One region of the Bradyrhizobium sp. 191 genome, then DNA from elsewhere that is predicted to be linked to it. Evidence: riboswitches for the same ligand, from Rfam matches in the RefSeq annotation. Region 1 holds a riboswitch; each other region holds the start of a gene.
The links. Region 1 has a riboswitch for cobalamin ahead of IVB23_RS06940 (energy-coupling factor ABC transporter permease). Riboswitches for the same ligand answer to the same signal wherever they lie in the genome.
Positions count from the first base shown of each region.

Region 2: it holds a riboswitch for cobalamin, as region 1 does, so the genes downstream of both, IVB23_RS00305 (TonB-dependent receptor) here and IVB23_RS06940 (energy-coupling factor ABC transporter permease) in region 1, are expected to answer to the same signal.
Region 3: it holds a riboswitch for cobalamin, as region 1 does, so the genes downstream of both, metE (5-methyltetrahydropteroyltriglutamate--homocysteine S-methyltransferase) here and IVB23_RS06940 (energy-coupling factor ABC transporter permease) in region 1, are expected to answer to the same signal.

Region 1 covers NZ_CP064692.1:1,495,883-1,500,157, forward strand. Annotated here, with positions in the region: gene cobT (nicotinate-nucleotide--dimethylbenzimidazole phosphoribosyltransferase) at 1-869, opposite strand, end outside; gene cobF (precorrin-6A synthase (deacetylating)) at 880-1,629, opposite strand; gene IVB23_RS06940 (energy-coupling factor ABC transporter permease) at 1,676-2,353, opposite strand; cobalamin riboswitch at 2,390-2,609, opposite strand; gene cobA (uroporphyrinogen-III C-methyltransferase) at 2,655-3,386, opposite strand; gene IVB23_RS06950 (cobyrinate a,c-diamide synthase) at 3,383-4,275, opposite strand, start outside.
Region 2 covers NZ_CP064692.1:64,411-68,685, forward strand. Annotated here, with positions in the region: gene IVB23_RS00290 (hypothetical protein) at 1-127, shown strand, start outside; gene IVB23_RS00295 (hypothetical protein) at 282-494, shown strand; gene IVB23_RS00300 (hypothetical protein) at 762-1,019, shown strand; cobalamin riboswitch at 1,113-1,327, shown strand; gene IVB23_RS00305 (TonB-dependent receptor) at 1,441-3,669, shown strand; gene IVB23_RS00310 (hypothetical protein) at 3,731-4,275, shown strand, end outside.
Region 3 covers NZ_CP064692.1:3,463,198-3,467,472, forward strand. Annotated here, with positions in the region: gene metE (5-methyltetrahydropteroyltriglutamate--homocysteine S-methyltransferase) at 3-2,318, opposite strand; cobalamin riboswitch at 2,418-2,618, opposite strand; gene IVB23_RS16045 (hypothetical protein) at 2,867-3,064, opposite strand; gene IVB23_RS16050 (hypothetical protein) at 3,278-3,679, shown strand; gene IVB23_RS16055 (4Fe-4S binding protein) at 3,701-3,904, opposite strand.

The DNA of each region.
Region 1 (4,275 bases):
GATTGATGCGAGGCGAGCTGGAACGGCTGGCAGGACGGATTGAGACGCGCCGCCGCCAGAGCCGCGACGGACACGATGAAGCCGTCGATCAACACCGGAATGCGGGCTTGCGCGGCCGCAATGATCGCGCCCGAGATCGCCGCGATCTCGAGGCCGCCGACGGCGCACAGGATCTTCTCGACCGACGCTCCGGCGACGCCGTGGCGGGCGATCGCCGCATCGATCACCCGTGCCTTGTGCGCGCGGCCGGCCGCATCGACGCCGGTGCCGCTGCCCGCGATCTCCCCGGCGCTCACACCAAGCAGGCTCGCCGCGATCGCCGCTGAGGTCGTGGTGTTGCCGATGCCCATCTCGCCGAGGATCAGGAGATCTGGCCGACCGGCGTCGGCGCGCACCACCGCGCGCCGGCCGGCCTCGAAGGCAAAGGCGAGGTCCGTGGGCGTGAGCGCAGCCTCGAGGCTGAAGTCGCGCGTGCCGCTGCGCGGCTTGTCGGTCACGATTCCCGCCATCTGCTCCCGGGCCAGCGTGCCGGCGTCGACCACCTCCAGGCTCGAACCCAGTTCACGCGCCAGCACCGAGATCGCTGCGCCGCCGGAGGCAAAATTCGCCATCATCGCGATCGTCACGGCTTGCGGATAGGCCGACACGCCCTGCGCGACGATGCCGTGATCGCCGGCGAAGATGATGATCGGCACCCGCGAGGCGCGCGGCTCTTCGGTCGCCTGCAAGCCCGCAAGCTCGATCGCGAGCTGCTCGAGCCGGCCGAGCGCGCCGGTCGGCTTGGTCAGTTGCGCCTGCCGCGCAATGGCCGCCTCGCGATGGACCGCGGAGACCTCGGGGCAGTTCCGGTAAACCCATTCGGGAAGCATGCTGCCTCGCTTACGCCCTGCGCTTGAGAATATAGCTGTCCATGATCCAGCCGTGCCGCTCGCGCGCTTCCTGCCGCAGCGCGACGATGCGAGGGCCGATCTCGGCGAGTGCGCCGGACATGATGATCTGATCGGGCATGCCGAGATAGGCGCCCCACCAGATATGAAGCCCCGCTGGCTCAAGCGACTGGAACGCCGTGCCGCCGTCGAGCATCACCACCACGGTATCGACACCTTGCGGCCAGCCGCCTTCGCGCAGGCGCCGCCCCGTCGTGACCAGGAACGGCTCGCCGATGTCGTTGAGCGGCAGCGCATGCGCCGCGCACAGCGCCTGGATCGAGGTGATGCCGGGCACGACTTCGATCTTCGGCAACGGATTCAGTCGCCGTGCAATGCGTAGCGAGGAATCGTAGAGCGACGGATCGCCCCAGATCAGCAGCGCAACCTTCCCGTCACCTTCGAGATGATTTGCGATGGTTTGCGACCAGGCCGCAGCCACCGCCTCGTGCCAATCGTCCACGCCCTTGCGGTAATCAGCCTCACCAGCATCGCGCGCAGGAAGATCGAATTCGGCGATGGCTGTCGTGTCGCTGGTGAGCACGTCCGCGCAGATCGTTCGCCTGAGATCGGCAAGATCGGACTTCGCAGGCCCCTTGCGCGGGATCAGGACGAGATCGGCCGCGTTGATGGCAGCGATCGCGGCGCGCGTGAGCTGCTCGGGATCGCCGCAACCGATGCCTATCAGGGAGAGCGTGAGCATCGCGAGCGCGAAGGGCGGCAATCAAGGCCGCCCTTTCGCTTGTCTCTCAGGCGCCGTTGTGCAGGCGCGGAGTGACGAGGCCGGGCGCAGTGACGCCGTGCAGCGACTTCGCCAGCGCCAGCACTGCCAGGTCTGCCAGCGGCTCGATCACGATGACCAGCGCGTAGGAGGCCGCGAAGGTCGCGATGTTGGCGAGGTTGCTCATGGCAAAGCCGGAGCCGTAGAGCGCCCAGAACGCCACCCAGGCGACAACACCCGCTTGATAGGTCGTCGACAGCGCCAGCGCCTGACCGTACTTCAGATCGACATAGGCGGTGTTACGCGAAATGATGCGCGTGGCGATGGCCTGGATCGCGAACAGCGGCACCAGCAGCGTGGTGACGTTCATGCCGTATTGGGGCAGGTCAGCGGGCTCGAACAACAGACCCTGGAGCAGCAGGCCGAATGCGAGGCCGAAGGCGGCGGGCGCAGCACCAAACAGCAGGAACAAGGTCGAGCCAAGGATGAAGTGCACTTCGGAAACGCCGACCGGGAAGTGCGGCAGGACCTGGAAGAAGGTGAAGACGAGGCCCGTGGTGGCGAGCGTGCGCGCGGCGAACGAGCCGACGCCCTGCGCGCGGACGGTTTCGGCCGCCAGCTTCAGCGCAACGCCGCCTGCGGCGATGCCGGTTGCGTAACTCAGTACGAGCTTGGCGCCCGTGACGATTCCCGGTTCGATATGCATGGCTCAATTCCTTCCTGCCGTCACACCCGACGGCCTTGGTCTCAAAACGTGCAGGGCCGGTCTCCTGGCTCGCGGTTCACTGGGTTCTCCGGCCTTCCCGAACCTTGCGGCCCAGTGGCGATTCGAAGTCCCTCACCGCTTACAGTCGCGGGGGCGGCTGGGGTTTTGGGCGCCGCAACTGGGTCCGCCCACCCCCATTCCCGATTATGCTCCGGCGCTTTGCGCCGCGTTGAGCACCATGCCTCTCCTGTGTGCGCCTTTCGCGAGCCGGGCGTCAAGAGGCGAAGGGCGACCGCCGCCGTCATGACGGATAATCCCCCGCCAGCGCGCCGAACAGGATCACGGCCGCCGTGGACGCGGCGCCGCCCCGCGCAAGCTGCTCGGCGAGCTCGGCAATGGTGGTACGGACCAGCCGCTCGTCGGGACGGCCGAGGGATTCGGCAAACAGTGCGGGCGTGTTCGGGGCGAGGCCGTGCGCGATCAATTTTGCGGCAAGCGTCGGAAAGGTGCGCCGGCCCATATAGACCACGGTCGTGGCCTCGGGATCGGCCAGCGCCGCCCAGTTCAGGTTGGACGGCAGCTCGCCGCTGACATCGGCACCCGTGATGAACTGCACCCGGCGGGAGGTATGCCGACGGGTCAGGGGAATGCCGGCCTGGGCGACGGCGACGCAGGCCGCAGTGACGCCGGGAACGATCTCGTAGCCGATGCCGGCGTCGCGCAGCGTCTCCAGCTCCTCCTCGAGCCGGCCGAAAATGCCGGCATCGCCGGACTTCAGCCGCACCACGCGCGCGCCAGTCGCGGCATAGTCGACCAGGAGACGGTTGACGTGGTGCTGCTTGGTCGAGGGCCGCCCTGCCCGTTTTCCCACCGCGACGAGATTGGCGCCGGGCCGCGCGAGATCCAGAATCGCACCGGAGGCGAGGTCGTCATAGAGCACGACGTCGGCCTCGCGCAGCCGCGCGGCGCCCCTCACCGTGAGCAATTCGGGATCGCCGGGTCCGGCGGAAATGAACGACACGAATCCTTTCACCGGTCCTCCGCGATCAGATGAAAGAACGTACCGGTGGCGTGGCCGCGCCGCGAGCCGGTCTCGGCCATGACGGCGCCCGCCGCATCGTGCACGACCGCCAGCGGCGCATCCGGCTGCGCGACGATCGTCGAATAGTGGAACTCGTGACCGCGCAGGCGTGCGCCGGGCTGATGCCCCGGCATCGGCGCAGCCAGTTCGGCAAGACGATAGCCCAGGTGCATGCGGCGTTTGGCAAAGCTCGTCTCCAGGCCAAGCAGGCCCGTCATCTCATGGCGGACGCCGTCCGCATCGGTCAAAGCAGCTCCCAGCACCATATAGCCTCCGCACTCCCCGTGCACCGGCCGTGTCTCGGCGAAGGCGCGCAGGCCGTTTCGAAAGCGCGCATTGGCCGCGAGCCTGCCGGCATGCAGTTCGGGATAGCCGCCAGGAAGCCAGCAGACGTCGGCGCTCGCGTCAGGCACTTCATCGGCAAGCGGCGAGAATGTCGAGATCTCGGCGCCTGCCGCGCGCCAGGCCTCCAGCATGTGCGGATAGACGAAGGAGAAAGCCGCATCGCGGGCGAGCGCAATGCGTTGCCCGGGTGGCGCCACGATGAGACCGTTCGCGGCAGGTTGCGGCAACCAGCGAGCCGCCGATCGCAACACGGCATCGAGATCGACATGCTCGGCGACGAAGCGCGCGGCCTCGTCGATCAGCTGGCCGATCTCGGCTCGCTCCTCGGCCTGCACCAGGCCGAGATGCCGCTTCGGCATGCTGATCTCGGCATGACGCGGCAGCGCGCCGAACACGGCGATGCCGGCATCAACAAGCGCACGCCGCACCAGATCTTCATGACGCGGGCTGGCGACGCGGTTGAGCACGACGCCCGCAAGGCGCACGCCGGCACGAT
Region 2 (4,275 bases), 1.4 Mb from region 1:
ATGCGAGCTGATCGCCAAGCTCGCCACCGACGGCACCAAGCGCGAGTTCTATCTGAGGCTCGGGGAACAGTATCGCCAGCTGGCGGTGGATATTCGGCAGGCGATCGCGACCACGGCTGCGGCCTGAGGCCGGCTGAAATCCGTTCTTAACATTTAGCGCGCATTCTCGCAGCACGCGGGCATCGCTGATCGGCGATGGCTCGTGGTGGGAAGGCCGGGGTTCGCTGCAATGCAGCGCACCTCGCGAGTATCATCGTGCTGTGCCTGACAGGGCAAGTCCCATGCGCCTCGTTGCCGTGATCATATTCGCGCTCATGACGGCGGCCTGCGACCAGGAGCGGGACATCACCGGCTCGACGACGTCGAGCTGTCCGATACGAAACTACAGCTACAATCCACGCGACCTGAACCAGTGCGTCAACGCCTGCAGATCGTGCGATCGCGGCACCACGGTCACCTGCACGACATCCTGCACCCTCAAGGGGGCTCGCTGAGCGGATTGCCTTCTGCCTTGCGCGGCGTCGCAACCGCGCGATCCCCGGCCCCCATCGTCCCCGCCGTTTTGATCTGATAGGCTCGATCGGAGCAGGGGGACATCGTATGAGATTCGCAAGCTTTGAAATCGACAACGCCGGAGGTCTCGTGGGAACGGCGAGCAACGCGCAGGCTCCCGCGTCCGTGGCGTCGACGGTGCCGAGGCACCGGAACGATTCACATAGGTAGTCATTGGAAGCAGTGGGCAGGACGCGGAGTCCGATGGAATGGGTATGCTCGATCCCGGCCGGTTCCTGGTATCGTGCTCGCATTGCGATGCCTGGCCGATGGCCGCCAACGTGAAACGTTCAAGCTGGTCGGCATCCCCGCATGAGGTCCGTTTCGTCTGCACGCGCTGCCGGCGCGAAGAGACCGCGATCGTCTCGGCGTCCGGCGAACTGACGCCGATCAAGCGCCTCGACGCTCCGCCGCGGGATGTCGCTGTCGCCTGGGCTCAGGCCCAGCGCCCGCGGGGGCGAACGTAGGCGGCGCAGGGCATTGCTCGATTCGTTGTGGAGCCGGCCGATCGCGTCTGCGCCAAGATGCCAGCGGTCGATTGACTCCCGGCCTGGACGCCCCGTAGATTGGCCGCCGACGGTTCTCCTTATGGAGATCAAAAGGGAACGTGGTGCGAGATGTCCCAAGGTCGGGATCTTCTCAATGCCATGGCTGCCCCCGCAACTGTAAGCGGTGAATCTCTCGTCCTATGCCACTGGGAATCTCGGTCCTGGGAAGGCGACGCAGAGGTAACGACCCGCGAGCCAGGAGACCTGCCGTCAGCCGTGGTCACACGCGAAGATGTCGGTCGGGGAGTACAGACATTAGCTTTGCCGGAGCCATCGATCGCTCCGCCGTAAAGCCTCGTTCGCTGTGACGTGCCACTGACGTCATGCCGAGGTTACAATTGTGTCCCGTATTGTCACTGCCGCCGGGCGCCGCTGCGCCGGCATCGTTGCGGCCGTTTCGCTGTATTCGCTCGATCACTCCATCGTCCACGCCCAGCAGTCCGTCGCCGAGCAGCTGCCACCGGTCGAGGTGACCAGATCCGACGATCAGAACCGTACCCGTGCCAGGGCGATCGGCGAGGGCGAGGCGGGGCGGCGCCGAGCGGCGCCGGACGGGGCGCCGAATGGGACCGGCTCGTCCGGCTCGGGCAACGAGGCCGCCGCCGGCAATGGCGGGATCGTCGGCGCCGCCACGACCGTCATTACGGCCACGGACATCGCTCATGCACCGTCGCAGACGCTGGCCGAGATCATCGCGGCGCAGGTGCCGGGTGCCCAGATCACGACGTTCTATGGCGGCCAGATCGGTGCCAGGACCAGTGTCGACCTGCGCGGCTTCGGTGCCTTCGCCACGGCCAACACGCTGGTGCTGGTCAACGGACGGCGGTTGAACGACATCGATATGGCGCAGGTGGACCTCTCCACCATCCCGCTCAATGCCATCGAGCGCATCGAGATCACGCGCGGCAATTCCGGTGCGGTACTGTATGGTGACAATGCGGTCGGCGGCGTCATCAACATCGTCACCAAGAACGGCGTCGGCGGCCCGCCCGTGACGGCGCGCATCGAGGCCGGTTTCGGCTCGTTCAATACCAGGCTCGGCAACGTCTCGGCCGCGATCAATTCCGGTCCGTGGTCGACCTCGTTCTACGGCAATGCCGTCAGGACCGACGGCTATCGCGACAACAATCGCTATTCCCAGGAGAACGGCGTCGGCAATCTGAACTACACGACGCCGGGCCTGACCGCCTTCCTGACCGTCACCGGTGACAATCAGGAGCTGCGACTGCCGGGTGGCCGCACCGTCGATCCCTCCCTCGGCGTCGACGAGCTCGCGACCAGCCGGCGAGGGACCAGCACGCCCTTCAACTACGCCAATCAGCAGGGTTTTGGCGCGACCGCGGGCTTCACGAAAACTCTTGTCAACGGCGTCGATCTCATCGTCGACGGCGGCGTGCGCGACAAGAAGCAGCAGAGCGCGTTCTTCTCGAGCCCGGCGCCGGTCCCGGCTTTATTCACGTCGACCTATGTCGATGCTGACCTTACGACATGGTCGATCACGCCGCGGCTCAGCGTGAAGAGCCTTCTGCTCGGAATGCCCTCGCAAGTGCTGACCGGCGTCGACTACTACGATGCGACCTTTCAGCAGAACCGCGGCGCCGGCCAGGGTCTCGCTCCCTGGCACAATTACGATCTCAGGCAGCGGACGGTTGCGGGCTATGTCCAGCACACGCTCGGCGTCGCACCGGCGACCGATATCTCCTACGGCGCCCGGGTGCAGAACACCAATCTCTCGGCACGTGACAATTTCGACCCGGCGGCTCCGTTCAACGCCGATATCGGCGCGCTTCCACTCGGGAGCGACGAGACGCAATATGCGCTGCATCTCGGTGCGGAGCATCGCCTCAACGACACCGTCGCGCTGTTCGGCCGGGTTGCGCGCGCCTTCCGTACGCCTGACGTCGACGAGCGGGTGTCGTCAGGCCCTTCGTTCGACCCGTTCTTCAATCCGCTCCCACAGACGTTCCAGCTCAAGACCCAGACCTCGCAGGACATCGAGGGCGGGCTGCGCATCAGAGGAGGCGGACTGCAGATGCAGAGCAGCCTCTATCTGATGGACCTCGCCAACGAGATCCATTTCAATCCCATCCTGTTCTACAACACCAATCTGGATCCGACCCGCCGCTACGGCTCGGAGACCAGCGTCTCCTATCGCATCAACGACGCCCTGCTGGTGCGTTCCGGCATGGCCTACACACGGGCCGTCTTCCGCGAAGGCGTCTGGGCGGGCAACGACGTGCCGCTGGTGTCGCGCTACACCGCGAGCGCGGGCCTCACCTGGAACATCTGGCAGAACTATCTGGTGCTGGACGCCACCGCGCGCTTCTGGAGCGAGCGTCGCATGGACAACGACCAGGCCGGAACCCAGAAGCCGATTCCCGCCAATGGCACGATCGACCTCAAGCTCAGCGGCCAATATGAGCGCTGCTTCTGGTCACTCAGCGTCAACAATGTGCTGAACGCGCTCTACTACGACTACGCCGTCGCAAGCACCTTCACGGACGGTCGTTTCAGCGCCTATCCGCTACCCGGTCGCACCTATCTGCTCAAGGCCGGCGCCACGTTTTGATTTCAATGGGGCTGTCACGGGCGCCCAAATGGACTAAAACTCGAAGAGAAGGAGATCACTTATGGCTCTCAATATCCTGCCGTCCGGCGGCGACGGTTTCCGCCTCCATCCGGTGGCGCCGCGTCTCGCGCCGATGTTCGGCTTCGCGCTGCTGACGGTATCGTGCGCGCTCGCAAGTTTTGCGTTCGCCTGTGCGACGCCGTTCGCGGCCTTCGCCGTGGTCGCGGCTGCAATGCTGCCGCTGCGTCCGGCGCTGCTCGTCGTCACCGGCGCCTGGCTCGTGAACCAGAGCATCGGTTTCGGCGCGCTGCACTATCCCATCGATGGCAGCACCATCGCCTGGGGTTTCGTCATTGGCGCGGCTGCGCTGCTGGCGACCGCAGTGGCGTCGGCCGTGCTCCGCATGCTGCCGCAGAGCCGCACGACGCGGATGCTGGTGCTCGCGCTCGTTGCCGCCTATGCGGCCTACGAGCTCGCGCTGCTCGCCGCCACGCCGCTCCTGGGCGGAGAGGCCGCCTTCACCGCAGCCATCGTCACGCGCATTGGGCTGACCAATGTCGCCTGGCTCGCCGGCCTCGTCGCCGTCTGCGAGGTCGTGCGCCTGCT
Region 3 (4,275 bases), 2.0 Mb from region 1:
CATCATGGCTCAGCCCGCAACTCGCGTGCGGCGGCCACCATATTGACGAGCGCGGGACGCACCTCCTCCCACCTTCGCGTTTTCAGTCCGCAGTCGGGATTGATCCAGAGCTGCCGATCGGAAACTCGCTGCCGCGCCAACACAATCAGCTGCTTGATTTCCGCCGCTGCGGGAATGCGCGGTGAATGAATGTCATAGACGCCGGGCCCGATCTCATTAGGGTATTTGTAGCTCTTGAAAGCCTCGAGCAATTCCATCTTAGAACGCGACGTCTCGATTGAAATGACGTCGGCATCCATTGCTGCGATCGCATCGATGATTTCGTTGAACTCGGAATAACACATGTGAGTATGGATCTGAGTTCCGTCGGCGACAGCGGAGGAGCAAACGCGGAAGCTGTCCACTGCCCAATCGAGATAGTTCTTCCACTGCGATTTGCGTAGCGGCAATCCCTCCCGCAACGCAGCCTCGTCGATCTGGATCATGGTCGCTCCAGCCGCCTCAAGGTCGATGACCTCATCTCGGATCGCGAGAGCGATCTGTCGGCATGTCTCGCGCCGCGAGATGTCGTCACGGACAAACGACCAGTTCAGGATCGTCACCGGTCCGGTCAGCATAGCCTTGACGGGTTTTTTGGTCAGAGACTGCGCATAGCGCCACCATTCAACGGTCATGGACTTCGGCCGGGAGACATCTCCGAACAGGATAGGCGGACGAACGTACCGCGAGCCATAAGACTGAACCCAGCCGTGCTTGGTGAAAGCGAAGCCCAACAGCTGCTCGGCAAAGTATTGAACCATGTCATTGCGCTCGAACTCACCGTGTACGAGCACGTCCAGGCCGATATCTTCCTGCCACTGCACGGTACGGGCTGTCTCCGCTTTCAGAAGCTCCTCGTACTGCGTGTCATTCAGCGTTCCCCGCGCATGAGCCGCACGCGCATTCCGGACGTGGGCCGTTTGCGGGAAGGATCCGATGGTTGTCGTTGGAAACATCGGCAATGCGAACGCGACGCGCTGGACGTCGGCACGCTGGGTGAACGCACTGCGACGGCGACGCATGCTATCGTCGATCGCGGCGATTCGTCCGGCGACATTCGCATTGTGGATCTCGGGCGATGTTTCGCGGGTGACGGCTGCCTCCTCCGAAAGCGCAAGTTCATCGGCCACCTCGGCAGCATGGCCGGCCAGCGCTTTGCCCAATATCGAAAGTTCCTTGATCTTCTGAACTGAGAACGCCAGCCACGTCTTCAGATTGGGATCGAGATCGGTCTCTAGCTCAATGTCGATCGGAACATGAAGCAGCGAGCAGGAAGGAGCAATCTGAACACGGTCCCTGCCCAATTTTTGGACCATAGGAGCAAGCTGGTCGAGCAGCGCCGGAAGATTGGAGCGCCACACGTTGCGACCATCAACGACGCCTAGCGAGACCACGAGATCTCTACGGGTTGTGGCGACAATTGCGTCCAACTGGTCAGGTGCCCGAACCAGATCGACATGAAGCCCGGCAACGGGCAAGGCTAAGGTTGTTTCAAGATTGTCGCCGATAGCCCCGAAATATGTGGCCAGCATGATTTTAAGGGCCGGCACAACCTTTGCGAAATGAGCATAGGCCCGGCGGACAGCCGCCCGCGATGCTTCGTCGACGTCCATCACTAGGCATGGCTCGTCGAGCTGAACCCATTCAGCACCGCGCGAGGCTAGTTCGCGGAGAACATCGACATAGACTGGGAGGAGCCTATCAAGCAGCGACAGCGGATTGAATGCGGGATTTGCGCTTTTGCCGAGCTTCAGGAAAGTGACTGGGCCAACTAGGACGGGGCGCGTTTGGTAGCCGAGGCTTTTTGCCTCCTCATATTCCTCGATCGGCTTTCGAGAGGAATACTTAAAGATCTGATCCTGCTGAAATTCCGGCACCATGTAGTGGTAGTTGGTATCGAACCACTTCGTCATTTCCTGTGCGGCTACGCCAGGCCCATGCTGAGCGTGATCACCGTCCTGAGCGCCACGCGCCATGGTGAAGTAGGTCTTGAGCGACACAGGACTTTCGGTCCAGCTGTAGACGTCGGGAATGGCGCCGACCATTACGCTGGTATCGAGCACATGGTCGTAAAACGAGAAGTCATTCGAAGGAATGACGGTCGCACCGCAGGATTTCTGCCGTGCCCAATTAGCGGCACGAAGTCCACTCCCCGCCTCGAGGAGCTCGGCTTCGCTGGAGTTTCCCGCCCAGTAGCTCTCGAGCGCGAATTTGAGTTCGCGTCGTGGGCCGATGCGTGACGTCCCCAGTGTGGCAACGGGAAGCGAAAGAATAGACATAGCTCAGACCCCATAATTGGGGCAAAGGCCATGGCGGACGCATGCAGCGAATATCGTGTGAGCGACAGCTGCTTGGCGCACACCGGGACACCCCGCCCGTGGACGATATATTGTCGAGGCAGGTCTCCTGGCTCGCGGGTCGTCGCTGCTATCCGGCCTTCCCGAAGCCGCATGGCTTCAGTGACTTCGTTGGACAGCGGCTCGCCGCTTACAGTTGCGGGGGCAGCGCCGGCATTGCACCGGCTTCTCTCTTAGCTCCGGATCAAACGAAATCCGGAGACCACGACGGCTGACATTATGCGCACGAGGATCGATCGGTCAACCTACTAGCTGTCGCTGCGATATTGCCCAAGCGACTGCGAGCTGTACCAGGTAGGCTTCAACGGTCTTACTCCCGGCCTGGTGAAAACGCGTGAATCTGTGGAGGCTCCGACTTGTGAATGCGTCCGCTCAACACCCTGTTCGCGTAATCGGATGGGCTAACGCGAGCAGAACGAACGCGCTGGGCGCTTTCGACATCTGCATGATCGCGACAAAGCCTGATCTTTTCAGTTTCTCGAACTCGCCTGTGAGGAAGTTGCGATCATCCTCGCCGGCATCCGTTTGATCACAGCGCGATGAGCCTGCTTAGGAATTGCCAAGGCCGGATTGCTCCAGGGATCGAACGGATGATCAGGTCGGACTGCCTGTGTTCGGCTGACCCGGCGACGAACCGCGAGCTCGATCGCCTCCGTGGCGTTGGTCAAGATGATCTCCTGGCCAGGCACTCACTGCTGAGCGACTTTGGCGTGCGCCTTCGTTGTGTCCGTCGCTTGACGAGTAGTGCAGCCTGGACGTTGGACTGCGCGACATCGCAGGAACAGTTCCGGACCTCAGGATGCACGCTGACTTGCGAAACTGGAGTAAGCGGCGAGAGCGCGGGCGGCGGGATTGTGCTATAACCCTAGACTCCATCACTCGTGCACGGTGACCACGGCCAAGCGGATGCCGAGCTTCTCGCACGTCTTCAGGATCTCCGGACCGATCTCGTCGCGCCAGGAGACCGTCTCTTCGGCTTCGGCCGTGACGTAGCTTTAGACATCCTGCAAATCGATCTTGCGATATTCGACGCCCGTCCACCTCGCCTCGGCTCGTCAGCCAGCGACGATAAGCCTCAACGCGGCGACTGGAGCATCGAGGCGGCTTTGTCCTTATTCGAGACAAATTTGACGGTGTCCTTTGACAGAGCCCTTCGAGGGCTTCTCGCCGTCGATCGACGCCTTAAGCTCATAACGATGTTGATCGACCTCGATGCGCCCCATGCGGTCGGCGGCCTCCTCAAGCTCGACATCTACTACTTCGTTCGCGAAATCGAGCGGTGAAGCCTTCTGGACGCGGGCTGCTTATGCTGTCTTAGACGGGACACAGGTGTCGGGCACCGGACAGACCACCGCGCATTGCGGCGTGTCGCAATGGCCCTCGCACTCCGTACATTTTTTGGCGTCGATAACGTAAATGTCGCGCTTGAGGCTGATCGCCGCGTTGGGACACTCGAACTCACATGCCCCACAAACGGTGCATTGCGAAGCGACGATCTTGTAAGCCATGTCTTCCGACTCCTTAGGCGAGCGATGCCATTGGCGATCCCTTTCAAATGCCGTGCCAAACACAGACGCGGTCAACGGTCGGCAATTTGCCCAATTGTGCTGTCCCGGGTCTGAGACCATGTTGCATCTGCGACAGCGACGGGCCACTTCAATTTCAAGCTATGCGAGCCCTCGAGCCCTACTCCGAGAGCCAGTCGCGACTCGACCGCTGCGAGCTTCCGTTGGTTTGTCCGGCACGGCAGCGCGGGGCAAGCGACGCTCGACGATTCCGAAACCTGCGGCGCGACTAAAAGCCGCGAGCCGACGCACGTCTACGCGGACCTCGGCAAACCTCCGGTAACACGCCCTGACTGGAGGTTTCGTGCAAGCCT